3 regions of the Enterobacter sp. SCRI0065 genome follow, and region 2 is predicted to be linked to each of the others. Evidence: predicted binding sites of a transcription regulator. Region 2 holds the regulator's gene; each other region holds the start of a gene.

Region 1 (5,294 bases), on a different contig from region 2:
GTAGTCCGATTATGCTGCGCCTGCTCGAACAGGCGCGGATGGTAGCGCAATCGGACGTCAGCCTGCTGATTAACGGCCAGAGCGGAACCGGTAAAGAGATCTTCGCCCAGGCGATTCACAATGCCAGTCCGCGCAGCAAAAATGCGTTTATTGCCATTAACTGCGGGGCGCTGCCGGAACAACTTCTGGAGTCCGAACTCTTTGGCCACGCGCGCGGCGCATTTACCGGCGCGGTAAGCAGCAGGGAAGGGCTATTCCAGGCTGCGGAAGGCGGCACGCTGTTTCTCGATGAGATTGGCGATATGCCCATCCCTTTGCAGGTCAAACTGCTGCGCGTCTTGCAGGAGCGAAAAGTCCGCCCGCTGGGCAGCAATCGGGATATCAATATTAACGTGCGTATTATCTCCGCGACGCACCGTGATTTGCCCAAGGCGATGGAGCGCAAAGAGTTTCGAGAAGATCTCTATTACCGCCTGAACGTGGTGAACCTAAAAATTCCTGCACTAGCGGAACGAGCAGAAGATATTCCCCTGCTGGCAAACCATCTGCTGCGTCAGTCGGCTGAACGGCACAAACCTTTTGTTCGCGCGTTTTCTACCGATGCGATGAAACGCCTGATGACAGCCGCCTGGCCGGGTAACGTACGCCAGCTGGTGAACGTGATTGAACAGTGCGTGGCGCTGACTTCATCGCCGGTCATTGGCGACGCGCTCGTAGAACAAGCCCTGGAAGGGGAAAATACCGCGCTGCCGACGTTTGTTGAGGCACGCAATCAGTTCGAACTAAACTATTTGCGTAAGTTATTGCAGATAACCAAGGGCAACGTGACGCACGCTGCGCGCATGGCCGGACGCAACCGTACCGAGTTTTATAAACTGCTGTCGCGCCACGAGCTGGAAGCCAACGATTTTAAAGAGTAATACCGCAAAAACCGATTCAATATGATACTGTGAGCAATCGATTACGAGGCTGCAAACAGGCAAGCGTTTAAGGACCCACCATGAAAAAAATTGATGCGATTATTAAACCTTTCAAACTGGATGATGTACGTGAAGCGCTGGCGGAAGTCGGCATCACGGGGATGACGGTAACGGAAGTGAAAGGCTTTGGTCGTCAAAAGGGCCACACCGAATTGTACCGTGGCGCAGAGTACATGGTGGACTTCCTGCCGAAAGTGAAAATCGAAATTGTGGTGACCGACGATATCGTGGATACCTGCGTGGATACCATTATCCGTACCGCGCAGACCGGTAAAATTGGCGACGGCAAAATCTTCGTCTTTGATGTGGCTCGCGTCATTCGTATTCGTACGGGTGAAGAAGACGACGCGGCAATCTAATCCACATAATTCCCCTCCCGTCCGGGAGGGGACATCTCATTACAACACCTTATGCGGGCCGAAACATTCGTAATGAATGTTGTCTTTGTTCACGCCCAGCTCAACCAGCTGCTTCGCGGCAAACTGCATAAATGCCACCGGACCACATACGTAGAATTGCATCTCCGGTGCGCTGAACAGACCTTCGTGCTGACGTAAATCAATCAAACCTTCGCTGTCAAAACGTGGCGCTGCGCGATCGGCATCCGTCGGCAGGCGATACCAGGTGTGGGCAGCAAAGTGTGGCAGAGTGGTTGCCAGGGCTTTTACTTCATCTGCGAAGGCATGCACATCGCCATTTTCCGCTGCATGGAACCAGTTCACCTGTGCGCTATGGTTGGTTTTGGCAAGCGTGTCCAGCATCGCCAGCATGGGCGTCTGGCCAACGCCCGCTGAAATAAGAGTCACTGGCGTGTTGGTTTCGACGGCCATGAAGAAATCACCAGCAGGCGATGCCAGATGAACCACGTCGCCCACGTTAGCGTGATGATGCAGCCAGGTTGAAACCTGTCCGCCGTCTTCGCGTTTCACCGCGATGCGATAGCCTTTCCCGTTCGGTTTGCGGGTCAGGGAATACTGACGGATTTCCTGATGCGGGAACCCTTTCGGCTTCAACCATACGCCCAAATATTGGCCTGGCTGATAATCAGCAACAGGCAGACCATCTACAGGTTCAAATTCAAAACTGGTAATCAGCGCGCTGCGCGGGGTTTTCTCAACGATGCGGAAGGCGCGAGTGCCTTCCCAGCCGCCGCTCTTTTCTGCATGTTCGCTGTAAATTTGTGCTTCACGGTTGATAAACACGTTTGCCAGCACGCCGTAAGCTTTACCCCACGCATCCAGCACTTCCTGGCCTGGGTTATACAATTCGTCCAGCGTCGCCAGCAGGTGCTCACCAACAATGTTGTACTGCTCAGGTTTGATCTGGAAGCTGGTGTGCTTCTGCGCAATTTTTTCGACCGCGGGCAGCAGAACCGCCAGGTTTTCGAGGTTGCTGGCATAAGCCGCGATAGCGTTAAACAACGCTTCACGTTGATCGCCGTTGCGCTGGTTGCTCATGTTGAAAATTTCTTTGAGCTCAGGATTGTGCGCGAACATACGATCGTAAAAATGCGCGGTGAGTTTAGGACCGGTTTCCACTAGCAGCGGAATAGTAGCCTTAACGGTAGCGATGGTTTGAGCGTCTAACATAGCAACTTCCTTCAATGTCATTTATAAGTTTCATTTTAAATGCATCTTATAAAAAATAACCCTGCGTTGTAAATGGTTCTTTGCAACGTGAAAAATATGCATCACAAACCTGAAAAGAAATCCGTTGAAATTCACCAGGCCTTTATTCTACAAACCCTTGCGTGGCGTGGAGGTAATCGTTTGCGTAAAATCGTTTGTCAAGACCTGTTATCACAGAACGATTCGGTTATACTGTTGCCCGTTGTCCAACAGGACCGGCTTTTTAAGCCAAAAATTTATCGTTAGCTGAGTCAGGAGATGCGGATGTTAAAGCGTGAAATGAACATTGCCGATTATGATGCCGAACTGTGGCAGGCTATGGAGCAGGAAAAAGTACGTCAGGAAGAGCACATTGAACTGATCGCCTCCGAGAACTACACCAGCCCGCGCGTCATGCAGGCGCAGGGTTCTCAGCTGACCAACAAATATGCTGAAGGTTATCCGGGCAAACGCTATTACGGCGGTTGCGAGTACGTTGATATCGTTGAACAACTGGCGATTGATCGTGCAAAAGAACTGTTTGGCGCTGACTACGCAAACGTGCAGCCGCACTCTGGCTCTCAGGCTAACTTCGCGGTCTACACCGCACTGCTGCAACCGGGCGATACCGTTCTGGGTATGAACCTGGCACAAGGTGGTCACCTGACTCACGGTTCTCCGGTTAACTTCTCCGGCAAACTGTACAACATCGTTCCTTATGGCATCGACGAAGCCGGTAAAATTGACTACGAAGACATGGCCAAGCAGGCGCAGGAACACAAACCGAAGATGATTATCGGTGGCTTCTCTGCTTATTCCGGCGTGGTTGACTGGGCAAAAATGCGTGAAATCGCAGACAGCATTGGTGCATATCTGTTCGTCGATATGGCACACGTTGCAGGTCTGATTGCCGCAGGCGTTTACCCTAACCCGGTTCCACATGCACACGTTGTGACCACCACTACCCACAAAACCCTGGCGGGTCCGCGCGGCGGCCTGATCCTGGCGAAAGGCGGTAGTGAAGAGCTGTACAAAAAGCTGAACTCAGCTGTTTTCCCAAGCGCTCAGGGCGGCCCGCTGATGCACGTCATCGCGGCTAAAGCCGTGGCGCTGAAAGAAGCCATGGAGCCAGAGTTCAAGGTTTATCAGCAGCAGGTTGCTAAAAACGCCAAAGCGATGGTCGAAGTGTTCCTGAATCGTGGCTACAAAGTGGTTTCTGGCGGTACTGAGAACCACCTGTTCCTGCTGGATCTGGTAGACAAAAACCTGACCGGTAAAGAAGCAGATGCGGCGCTTGGCCGTGCGAACATCACCGTGAACAAAAACAGCGTGCCAAACGATCCGAAAAGCCCGTTTGTGACTTCTGGCATCCGTATTGGTTCTCCAGCGGTGACTCGCCGTGGCTTCAAAGAAGCCGAAGTGAAAGAGCTGGCTGGCTGGATGTGCGACGTTCTTGATAACATTAATGACGAAGCGGTCATTGAGCGTATCAAAGGTAAAGTGCTGGATATCTGCGCGCGTTTCCCGGTTTACGCCTAGTTCTGCAATGCAGAAATAATAGAGGCCGCGCAAGCGGCCTTAATTTTTTGTTGTTCTTTAGACATTTCGTCCTCACGGCGCGCTGAGCTGCAATTCCACGTATAAATAGCCAATTCCCCGTAATTGCTCTGCGCGACTCAGCTTGCACCCGCCCCTTTTTAACGCCAGACTAGCGCCTCCAAAACGGGAGGGATTCATGGTTTTGCATTCCACACGCTGGCTGGCGCTCAGCTATTTTACCTATTTCTTTAGTTACGGCGTTTTTCTGCCTTTCTGGAGCGTCTGGCTCGCAGGGATTGGCCTGACGCCAGAAACCATCGGTATTCTGCTGGGAGCGGGCCTGGTGGCGCGTTTTCTGGGGAGTTTGCTGATTGCCCCGCGCGTGAGCGATCCCTCTTTGCTGATCAAGGCCATGCGCATTCTGGCGCTGCTCACGCTGGTCTTTCTGGCGGCCTTCTGGGTGAGCCAGCAGTTTGCCTGGCTGATGGTGGTGATGGTCGGTTTCAACCTCTTTTTCTCGCCGCTGGTGCCGCTGACGGATGCGTTAGCAAATACGTGGCAAAAACAGATAACGATGGACTATGGCCGCGTACGCCTGTGGGGCTCGGTTGCCTTTGTGATTGGCTCGGCGCTGGTGGGTAAGCTGGTCAGCCTTTATGACTACCACGCGATTCTGGCGCTGTTAAGCGTGGGTATTGCCTCGATGTTGCTGGGAATGCTGCTGCGCCCGTCGATTATGCCGCAGGGCGAAAACCGCCAACAGGAAAGCGATAGCGCAGGATGGCCCGCGTGGCGGACCTTGATTACCCAGAGCTGGCGTTTTCTGGCGTGCGTGTGTCTGCTCCAGGGAGCACATGCGGCATACTATGGGTTTAGCGCAATCTACTGGCAGGGGGCGGGTTATTCGGCTTCGGCGATAGGGTATCTCTGGTCGCTCGGGGTGGTGGCGGAGGTCATTATCTTCGCCCTGAGCAAAAAGCTTTTCCGCCGCTTTGGTGCGCGGGATTTGCTGTTGCTCTCTGCCGTTTGCGGCATCTTACGCTGGGGCATTATGGGCTGGACCACCGAGCTGCCGTGGCTCATCGTGGCGCAGATCCTTCACTGCGGCACCTTTACCGTGTGCCATCTTGCCGCGATGCGTTATATCGCTGCGCGACAGGGAAGCGAA
Region 2 (5,294 bases):
TGCACCGTTCGTAAAGGCCATAAATCAAACTGCCTCAAGGTCAGCAAAACGGCGAAGCTTTCCGAAGTGCATAAAGTCCGCGTGCAGAAAGCGCAAAAAACAGCGATGAATAAACTGATGGGCCAAATTGGCAAGCCTTACCATTGGGGTGGCACATCACCGCGTACCGGCTTTGATTGCAGCGGTCTGGTTTATTACGCTTATAAAGATCTGGTTAAATTCCGAATCCCTCGCACCGCAAATGAAATGTACCACTTGCGCGATGCCGCCTCAGTCAACCGTGGTGAGCTGGAAAGCGGCGATCTGGTCTTCTTCCGTACGCAGGGTCGCGGCACTGCCGATCACGTTGGCGTTTATGTCGGCAACGGAAAATTCATCCAGTCCCCGCGTAGTGGACAAGATATCCAGATTACCTCTCTCAGCGAAGATTACTGGGTTCGCCATTACGTTGGTGCCCGCCGCGTGATGACCCCTAAAACCATTCGCTAATCCCTGCCCTGCCGCACTGTCGGCAGGGTAAGTTCCTCTTTTGCATGCCCTTTCAATTTGCTACTCTACCCTTGCATTTTATATGGTTATTAATGCGCCAAATATAATAAGGAGAGAAGCAATGTCGTTCGAATTACCTGCATTACCGTATGCAAAAGACGCCCTGGCCCCGCACATTTCGGCGGAGACCCTGGAATACCATTACGGCAAACATCATCAGACGTATGTCACTAATCTAAACAACCTGATCAAAGACACCGATTTCCAGGGCAAAACGCTGGAAGAGATCGTACGTACTTCAGAGGCGGGCATTTTTAATAACGCCGCTCAGGTGTGGAACCATACGTTTTACTGGCACTGCCTGGCACCAAATGCCGGTGGCGAACCCACTGGCGAACTGGCGACAGCCATTAACGCAGCATTTGGCAGCTTTGCTGATTTTAAAGCGAAGTTTACCGACGCGGCGATTAAGAACTTTGGTTCTGGCTGGACGTGGCTGGTGAAAGAAGCTGATGGCAAACTGGCTATCGTTTCGACTTCAAACGCGGGCACCCCGCTCACCACCACTGCTACACCGCTGATGACCGTTGATGTGTGGGAACACGCTTATTACATCGACTACCGTAACGCACGCCCTAACTACCTTGAGCACTTCTGGGCTCTGGTAAACTGGGAATTTGTGGCGAAAAACTTCGCGGCATAAAAAGACACGCAGAAGGTTAACCCTTCTGCGTTTTTTAATCACTCCGTCGCACAGGCTGGTTCCGGCTGTTTACGACCGGACAGTACAACCAACAGTAAACCGAGTGCGGCGATAATCGCCCCCATCACCGGCACAAAGCTATACCCCAGCCCGCCAGAAATCACGGCGCCACCCGCCGCTGCACCCAAAGCATTACCCAGGTTAAACGCCCCAATATTGACTGAGGAAGAAAGCCCCGGCGCTTCGTGTGCTACGCGCATCACGCGCATCTGTAATGGCGGGACAACGGCAAACGTCGCAGCGCCCCATATGACCATCGCAATCGCAGCACCAAACTCATTTCGCGCCAGCCAAGGAATGGCGATCATGATGACGATAAGCAAGGTCAGAAAACCTTTCAGCGTACCGCTAACAGAACGGTCTGCCAGCTTGCCACCCAAATAGTTGCCAATTGAAAAACCGACGCCAATCAGCACCAGCATTCCCGTGACAAAGGCCGGCGTCGCATGCGTAATGTCATGCAGAACAGGCGAGATGTAGGTGTACAGAGTGAACATGGCGCCCGCACCCAGTACCGTGGTCAGCAACGCGGACAACACCTGAGGACGAAGCAAAACCGACAGCTCTTTACGCACGTCAGGACGCTCACCGGCTCCTCCTTTAGGCAGAGAGAAGAACAGTGCCACCATCGCCACCACGCCCAGCAGGGCTGTCGCCATGAAAGACATTCGCCAGCCAATGGTCTCACCCATCCATGTTGCTGCCGGCACGCCACCAATATTCGCGATCGTCAGGCCCATAAACATGGTTGCGACCGCACTGGCCTGCTTATGTTTAGGCACCACGCTTGCGGCCACGACCGAACCCAGACCAAAGAATGCACCATGGTTCAGGCTGGTCAAAATGCGCGACAGCATCAGCGTGGTGTAGTCCGGTGAGAGCGCAGAGAGCACATTTCCCAGCGTGAAAATAGCCATCAAGAAGATCAGCGCGTTGCGACGCCCACGATGCGAAAGCAGCAGCGTCATCAATGGCGCACCAATCATTACGCCAATGGCATAAGCGCTGATAAGCATACCCGCGGCAGGAATAGAAACATCCACACCTTTGGCAATTACCGGCAGCAGTCCCATAGGGGAAAATTCAGTGGTGCCGATGCCAAAAGCGCCAATCGCCAGGGACAACAGAGGAAAGTTGATTTTCATTCATTAACTCCGGATGCCGTGTCTTTACGCGACACAGAACAAATATGCCGAAAGCATGACATCAATCACAAAAAATAAGAAGTTAACAAAATAGCAAAAGATTATTGCAGAGGGAGTAACAATGGCGGGGAGAAAGCGAGGGAGAACGCTCTCCCCCGTTTGAATCAGTGCAGTATTGCCGTAAAGCTTGCCGCAACAATCAAAGCCAGCACGATGAAAGTGGTGGTTAGCGAAAACTTAAGATCGGTATTCATCAATTTTTCTCCTTTTAATCCCCACATGAAAAGTGAGCTTGCTCATTTTTACACAGTTTATCCCAAAAATCTTCCTGGATTTAGACTGATAAGTGTTTTTACGCTTCCCCTTTTCATCAAGATAAGACAAAATTCCACGCTAAATTTATAAGCGTACCGGCCACTGACCCCCTCCTGACGTCCTGTGTCGTTTTCCCGGCGTATCGCAATTCACTTTGCGAGATAAGGGTGAGAGAAGGCAAACGTTTACCTCTCAATTTTTCAGGAGCTTAGGATATGGTCTGGAGTGACAGCTAATGGCAACGATTAAAGATGTAGCGAAACGCGCAAACGTTTCCACTACAACCGTATCACATGTAATTAACAAAACTCGTTTTGTAGCAGAAGAGACGCGCAACGCCGTTTGGGCAGCGATTAAAGAGCTGCACTACTCTCCTAGCGCCGTGGCGCGCAGCCTTAAGGTCAACCACACCAAATCAATTGGTTTGCTGGCGACCAGTAGCGAAGCGGCCTATTTTGCCGAGATAATCGAAGCAGTAGAGAAAAACTGCTTCCAGAAGGGCTATACCTTGATTCTGGGTAATGCCTGGAATAGTCAGGAAAAACAACGGGCTTACTTGTCCATGATGGCGCAAAAACGCGTAGACGGTTTGCTGGTTATGTGTTCCGAATATCCTGAATCCGTACTCTCGATGCTCGAAGAGTACCGTCATATCCCGATGGTCGTCATGGACTGGGGTGATACGCGCGCTGATTTCACCGATTCCGTCAACGACAACGCTTTTGAAGGCGGATATATGGCGGGTCGCTACCTGATTGAACGCGGCCATCGCGAAATCGGCGTTATTCCGGGTCCGCTTGAGCGCAACACCGGTGCCGGTCGTCTGGCGGGCTTCATGAAGGCGATGGAAGAAGCATTGATCGCCGTTCCAGAAAACTGGATCGTTCAGGGCGATTTTGAACCAGAATCGGGTTATCGCGCCATGCAGCAAATCGTCTCCCAACCGCATCGCCCTACTGCCGTATTCTGCGGCGGCGATATCATGGCGATGGGTGCGCTTTGCGCCGCTGACGAGCTGGGACTGCGTGTGCCGCAGGATATTTCAGTGATCGGGTATGATAACGTGCGCAACGCTCGTTTCTTTACCCCGGCGTTGACCACCATTCATCAGCCAAAAGATTCGCTGGGTGAAACGGCGTTCAATATGTTGATGGACAGAATCGTCAGCAAACGCGAAGAGTCGCAGTCCATCGAAGTGCATCCGCGCCTGATTGAACGCCGCTCGGTCGCCGATGGTCCATTCCGCGACTACCGCCGCTAATCTTTTCTGCGGGGCCGGTTATTCCGGCTCCCGCAGCCATTCCTTGTTTAGCGTTTCACTATCCCCCAGATAATCCAGCAGCCAGGCGAGCGCAGGCGACATGTCGTTTTGCTGCCAGGTCAGGCAACACGCCGCATCCGGGAAGGGGTTCTCCAGCGTCAACGCCACCCATTGTCCGTTGTCTATTCGCGGTTGGGCAAAATGTACAGGCACCATACCCACGCACAATCCCGCTGAGAGGCAGGTTGCCGATGACTCCCAGTCAGGCGCAACGACGCGTCGCTGATTGTCCAGCAGCCAGGTGATACGCTTTGGCAGTGAGCGGGAGGTATCCTCAAGCACCAGCGAAGGCCAGTTGCGCAACGTATCGTCGCTCAATGGCCCAGCCATCGTGGCCAAAGGATGGTGGCTCGCCACTACGCAGGTCCAGCTCAACGTGCCCATATCGCGAAACGTATAACGTCCCCCGACGGGGATGGCCTGGGTCGCCCCGATGGCCATTTCGACTCGCCCATCCGATAGCGCATCCCACACCCCGTTAAAAACTTCCTGGGAAACACGCAGCTCCACGTCTGAGAAATGCCGATAGAAATCGACAATCATCTGTCGGGTACGTTCAGGCTTAACAATATTATCCACAGCAATAGAAAGATGCCCGCGCCAGCCGTTGGCAATCTGCTGGCACTGCTCACGGGTGATCATCATTTTTTTGATAACAGATCGGCCTTCCTTTAAAAACCATGCCCCGGCAGGCGTCAGAACGACATCGCGATGACGTCGTTCAAACAGTGTCACCGCCAGCCATTCCTCAAGCTGGCGCACGGTATAACTGATCGCTGACGGGACGCGATGCAACTCCTGCGCCGCACTGCTAAAGCTGCCGTTACGCGCGACGGCATCGACCACTTCAAGGGAATATTCAGACCACATTTTCTGCCTACAAATATTTTGAATGCACCAGACAAATATTAGCGTTTCACAAGGGGGATTGCACTCCCTACACTCTGCGCCAAAGAACACCTGCCCTGATTAGGAAAAAAATAATGCAACCTGGAAAAGGATTTATGGTCTGGCTCGCTGGCTTAAGCGTGCTGGGCTTTTTAGCGACCGATATGTACCTCCCCGCCTTCGCAGCGATGCAGGCAGATTTACAGACGCCTGCCGCTGCCATTAGTGCCAGCCTGAGCTTGTTCCTGGCAGGCTTTGCGTTTGCCCAACTTCTGTGGGGGCCGCTCTCCGATCGCTATGGCCGAAAGCCAATTTTGCTGCTGGGTCTGACCATTTTTGCCCTGAGCAGTTTAGGCATGTTGTGGGTCCGTGA
Region 3 (5,294 bases), on a different contig from region 2:
TTTCGCCTTTATGCAGGTCGAAAGAGATATCGCGGATAGAAGGCTGACGCAGCGACGTAAGGTTACGCACTTCCAGAATCACTTCGCCAGGTTGGTTTTCTTTATCCGGGAAACGCTGGTTCAGGGAACGGCCCACCATCATGGCAATGATCTTGTCCATGTCCAGCCCTTCAAGAGGCTGAGTGGTGATCCACTGACCGTCACGCAGAATGGTGATTTCATCGCACAGCTGGAAGATCTCTTCCATCTTATGCGAGATATAAACGATGCCGCAGCCACGATCCTTCAACTTACGAATGATGGTGAAAAGGTGATTAACCTCTTTTTCCGTCAATGATGAAGTCGGCTCATCCATAATAACGATTTTGGCGTTATAGGAGAATGCCTTGGCAATTTCGATCATCTGCATTTGTGAAACGGATAAGGTGCCTACGCGCGCGCGCGGGTCAATATCAATATCCAGTTCATCGAATATCGCTTTGGTGTCGCGATACATTTTATCCTGATCGACAAATACGCCTTTGGTTGGATAACGACCCAACCACATATTGTCCATAACAGAACGTTGAAGTACCAGGTTAAGCTCCTGGTGAACCATCGAAATCCCATTTTCCAGCGCTTCTTTGGCTGAATGGAAGTCGATCTCTTTCCCCTGAAATAGAATGCTACCAGTATCTTTTTGATAGATCCCAAAAAGGCATTTTAATAATGTCGATTTACCCGCACCGTTCTCCCCCATCAACGCATGAATAGAGTGAGGACGAACTTTTAAATTAACATTATCGAGAGCCTTAACGCCGGGGAAAGACTTGTCAATACTGCTCATTTCCAACAAGAATTCGCCTGACGACTGACTATTTGTGCTGACCATAATTATACCTTTCGGTCTCGCATATCGCGTTGTAAAAGGGCGCAACGAATTGCGCCCATTGGGAACGTGCTCTATCTAAACTTATTTACCGATAAACTCAGACAGGTTTGCCTGGTCTACGCCCACGTAAGGGATGCGAACGATTTTGTTTTCGATTTTCCAGTTGGTGCCATCAGCAGCACCTTTACCGTCGGCCAGGTTTTTAGCCAGATCGAAGGTCGCTTTCGCCTGGTTGTTGGCATCGTTCAGCACGGTACCGGCCATTGCGCCCGATTTCACCAGAGACAGCGCTTCTGGCAGTGCATCGACGCCGAAGACAGGAATAGAGGATTTGTTGTGCGCTTTCAGCGCTTCAACGGCACCCATCGCCATCGCATCGTTGTTCGCGATAACCACTTCGATTTTGTTCGCGTTAGGACCAGACAGCCATGCGTCCATCTTATCTTTCGCCATCGCGGTGTCCCACATCGCGGTATCTAATGCCAGCTGCTGAGTTTTCAGGCCCTTCTCATTCAGCTCTTTGATAACGTAAGCGGTACGTGCTTCAGCATCCGGGTGGCCCGGTTCGCCTTTCAGCAGAACGAACTGCACCTGGCCGTCTTTGTTCAGATCCCAGTTCGGGTTCGCAGCCCAATGCTTAGCAATCAGGTCGCCCTGAATAATACCGGACTCTTTAGAGTCAGTACCCACGTAGAAGGCTTTGTCGTAGCTATCCAGCGCCTTGCGTGAAGGTTCTTTGTTAAAGAATACGATTGGCACATTCTGGCCACGCGCTTTCTCGATAACAGTACCTGCCGCAGCCGGGTCAACCAGGTTGATGGCCAGTGCTTTCACGCCTTTCGCCAGCAGAACGTCGATCTGGTCGTTCTGTTTGGATTGGTCGTTTTGGGAGTCGTTCATCAGCAGCTGAACGTCTGGCGCTGATTTAGCATCTTTTTCGATTGCTTTACGCACAACAGACATAAAGTTGTCGTCGTATTTATAGATAGTCACGCCAATACGGGTATCCGCAGCGTGCGCTGCTGCGCCAAAAAGCATGCTTGCCATAACAGCAGACAGAGTCAAAACCTTCTTATTCATGGTATCTCCGGTTTTTTTTATGCAGGGTAGTTCTCGTTGTGAATAACGGTCGGCGGGCAAATGTTAAAAAAAAGATAATGACCGCCGAAGTTCACTTATAAAATTCTATCTTCCGTGTTCGGTAACGCTCCAGAATGCGTTTTTTTGGTCGTTTGCGGCACTTTGGCTATAGTGAAAGTGATTAATCACCGTTACATAGCGTTTCAGCTCCTAAAACGCTGACATCATAGTCAGCGCCTTGTTAAGATACTGTGAATTTACTCACAGATTGAAAACGGTTACATCACTCCATGTAATCAGTTAGTGATCGGAGCCACAATTTGCCTTGGGGCGACAGAATGGCGTCGAACTAACGTCGGCATAAAACAGTGTGTTGCACTCGGATCCAGCTGTCCTGCGGCCCCCAGTAACGCCAGCTCAGTGGCCAGCTTAGCCATTGAGGCAATGGGATATCGCACCGTGGTCAACTGCGGATCGGTGTAACGGGCAATGGGAATATCATCGAAGCCAATCAATGAAAGATGCTGTGGCACCGCAATGCCGTTATCTTTGAGCGCCGTCAGCGCTCCGGCAGCCATGCTGTCGTTATAGGCAAACACCGCAGTGAGCTGCAGATTGCGCCCCAGCAGCTCGACCATCGCGGCCTCCCCGCCCTGCATATCTGGCGAACCGGTTCCTATCCAGCTGTCCATAGGCATGATGCCCGCATCTTTCAGCGCGTTTTGCCAACCTTCGCGCCGCATATCATCATCTTCAATGTGATGACTGGACGCCAGATACCCTACGCGCTGATGACCGTTGTTCAGCAGCATACGCGTCGCCATCGTTGCACCGCTGACGTTATCCAATGCCACACAGCGATGGGCATACCCAGGCACAACGCGGTTAACCAACACCATGCCAGGAATATGGTCCATAAACCCGGCGAGTTCTTCATCGCTTAATGCTTTTGAGTGAACAATCAGCGCGTTACAGCGCTGACGTATTAGCACCTCAATGGCATGACGTTCTTTTTCAGCTTCGTGATAGCTGTTGCCGATCAGGACATATTTGTGATGCTGTTGAGCAACGACATCCACCGCTTTGACCAGCGCGCCAAAGAACGCATCTGATACGTCCATCACCACTACGCCAATGGTATCGCTGACCTGCGTGGCGAGCGCCTGGGCGTTCGCGTTGGGTCGATAGTCAAGCTGCGCCACCGCTTTCATCACGGTTTCACGGGTGTCAGGGCTAACCAGTGCGCTGTTATTGAGCACACGCGAAACGGTAGCAACAGATACACCCGCGAGGCGGGCTACGTCACGAATGGTGATCATGTTCACCATCCTTCAAAGGATTGCAGCAACTCACAGACACCCCCTGTGTTTAGCAAGGAGGCTATTTTGGCAGCGACAGCGAGGGGACTACGTGAAGGAGGTCACACTGATGAAAACGGTTACATCCGTTTTGTTAATGATTGTGATCCAGATCGTTATCTGGATGTATTAGTCAATGAGTGACCTGACGCATACGCGGTTAATTGACGCCATAACCATTCCACCGGTCCCTGACGGAAATAACGCAGCCAGATGACCGAAAACAGCAGGTTGAACATCCAGACCGGAATGACAAACGCCAACAGTTGCAGCCGATCGAATTTCATAAACAGATCTAATCGATAGAAAAGCGTCGTACAAATCAGCGTTTGTAGCAGGTAGTTGCTGAGCGCCATTCTGCCCACGCACGCCACGGCCCCCACCAGCTTATAGCGGGATAACTGTGGCCAGAAGCCGTAGATAAGCGCAGCGTAACCGATAGTTTGAAACGGGGCGCTGAGTTCACGGGGAGCCTGTAACAAGAAAGCACACCAGCGATAGTCCCAGCCAAGCATCCACTGGGTAATGATGGCCGGAAGATTGATGGCCATACCGAGGACGATCAGTATCATCCCTGTGCGGCGATAATGCCTGAGGCTAAACTCCCCTTTCAACCAGCCGGTACGCATTAGCGCCGCGCCCATCAGCATCATTCCCGCCAGCTGCCAGCCGTACTGAGCGCCCAGAGCAATCAGATTATCACCGAGCATATCGGAACGATTGCTGATGGCCTCTACACCACCTTTAAGCTTCCAGTATTGTTCATACTGGAGGCTTGCGGCACCCGGGATCCACGAGCGATTTGTCGAGCCGCCCGAAATCAACCCCAGCAGTAACAGCACGCCGATACCGATGATGTACAGCATAACGCCCGTGTTAAAGAGGCTTTTCACGTCTTGCGCATCGCGGATCATCCGCCAGCAGATAAGCCCGACCAGACCATAGGCCAGCAGAATGTCACCATCCCAGAAAAACAGTCCGTGAATAAACCCGAGGATAACCAACAGCGTCAGCCGACACTGAATCCAGCGTTTGCCGCGTTTGAGCAACAGCTGCAATCCTGCGCCGAAAAGCAGTGCAAAGAGGGTGAGGAATTTAACCTGCGCAAAGAGATCTAAGATTGCCCAGGTCCAGGCATCGCTGCGGGTAATGTCGCCATACCAGGCAGGATTAAGATATGCAGCCTTCGGTAAACCAAAGGCGCTGATATTGAGCAGCAGGATCCCCAGAATGGCCACGCCACGAACAAAATCCAGCGTGACATTACGCTCCATTGATCCTGCCTTCTGATTAGTTGTGGTGACGCACGGCGCGCAGGAATTCCTGGCGGGTGTTCTGGCTGGATTTAAACAAACCACCCAGCGACGTGGTGGTGGTTGCGCTGGTAGCATCGCGAACGCCGCGCGCCTTCACGCAATAATGCACTGCATCAATGGATACCGCTACGTTGTTGGTGCCCAGCAGCGTTTGCAACGCGGTCAGAATTTGCTGCGTCAAACGTTCCTGAACCTGCGGACGCTGCGCGAAGAACTGCACGATGCGGTTGATTTTCGACAAGCCAATCACGGTATCTTTTGGGATATACGCGACGGTCGCTTTGCCGTCGATGGTAACAAAATGATGTTCGCAGGTGCTGGTCAGCGTAATGTCACGTACGGTCACCATCTCATCGACTTTCATTTTATTTTCGATGACGGTGATTTTCGGGAAATTGGCATAATCCAGGCCGGAGAAAATCTCGTCGACATACATTTTGGCAATGCGTTGCGGCGTCTCCATCAGGCTGTCATCGCTCAGGTCGAGATTCAGCAACTGCATGATTTCGGTCATGTGTCCGGCAATAAGGCGCTTGCGCGTTTCATTGTCCAGTTCATTCACTGGCGGACGCAATGGAGTTTCAAGACCGCGCGCAACCAGCGCTTCATGGACGAGAGCGGCTTCTTTACTGAGTGATGGCATTATTTTTCTCCTGCAGGTGTGGCTGC

The links. The regulator PurR, encoded in region 2, represses purine synthesis genes. The targets are predictions, from matches to a motif close to CANGCAAACGTTTGCNTG.
Region 1: the regulator PurR is predicted to act here: its motif matches at 2,739-2,756, upstream of glyA (serine hydroxymethyltransferase).
Region 3: the regulator PurR is predicted to act here: its motif matches at 3,379-3,396, upstream of galS (HTH-type transcriptional regulator GalS).

The regions. Positions count from the first base shown of each region.
Region 1 is NZ_JCBAJB010000002.1:37,118-42,411, forward strand. Features, by position in the region: gene glrR (two-component system response regulator GlrR) at 1-920, shown strand, start outside; gene glnB (nitrogen regulatory protein P-II) at 1,001-1,339, shown strand; gene hmpA (NO-inducible flavohemoprotein) at 1,379-2,569, opposite strand; gene glyA (serine hydroxymethyltransferase) at 2,873-4,126, shown strand; gene AC6EMZ_RS06025 (3-phenylpropionate MFS transporter) at 4,323-5,294, shown strand, end outside.
Region 2 is NZ_JCBAJB010000001.1:1,095,351-1,100,644, reverse strand. Features, by position in the region: gene AC6EMZ_RS05380 (C40 family peptidase) at 1-489, shown strand, start outside; gene sodB (superoxide dismutase [Fe]) at 611-1,192, shown strand; gene AC6EMZ_RS05370 (MFS transporter) at 1,231-2,397, opposite strand; gene cydH (cytochrome bd-I oxidase subunit CydH) at 2,562-2,651, opposite strand; gene purR (HTH-type transcriptional repressor PurR) at 2,948-3,973, shown strand; gene punR (DNA-binding transcriptional activator PunR) at 3,992-4,903, opposite strand; gene punC (purine nucleoside transporter PunC) at 5,017-5,294, shown strand, end outside.
Region 3 is NZ_JCBAJB010000002.1:381,172-386,465, reverse strand. Features, by position in the region: gene mglA (galactose/methyl galactoside ABC transporter ATP-binding protein MglA) at 1-871, opposite strand, end outside; gene mglB (galactose/glucose ABC transporter substrate-binding protein MglB) at 953-1,951, opposite strand; gene galS (HTH-type transcriptional regulator GalS) at 2,248-3,270, opposite strand; gene yeiB (DUF418 domain-containing protein YeiB) at 3,426-4,583, opposite strand; gene folE (GTP cyclohydrolase I FolE) at 4,600-5,268, opposite strand.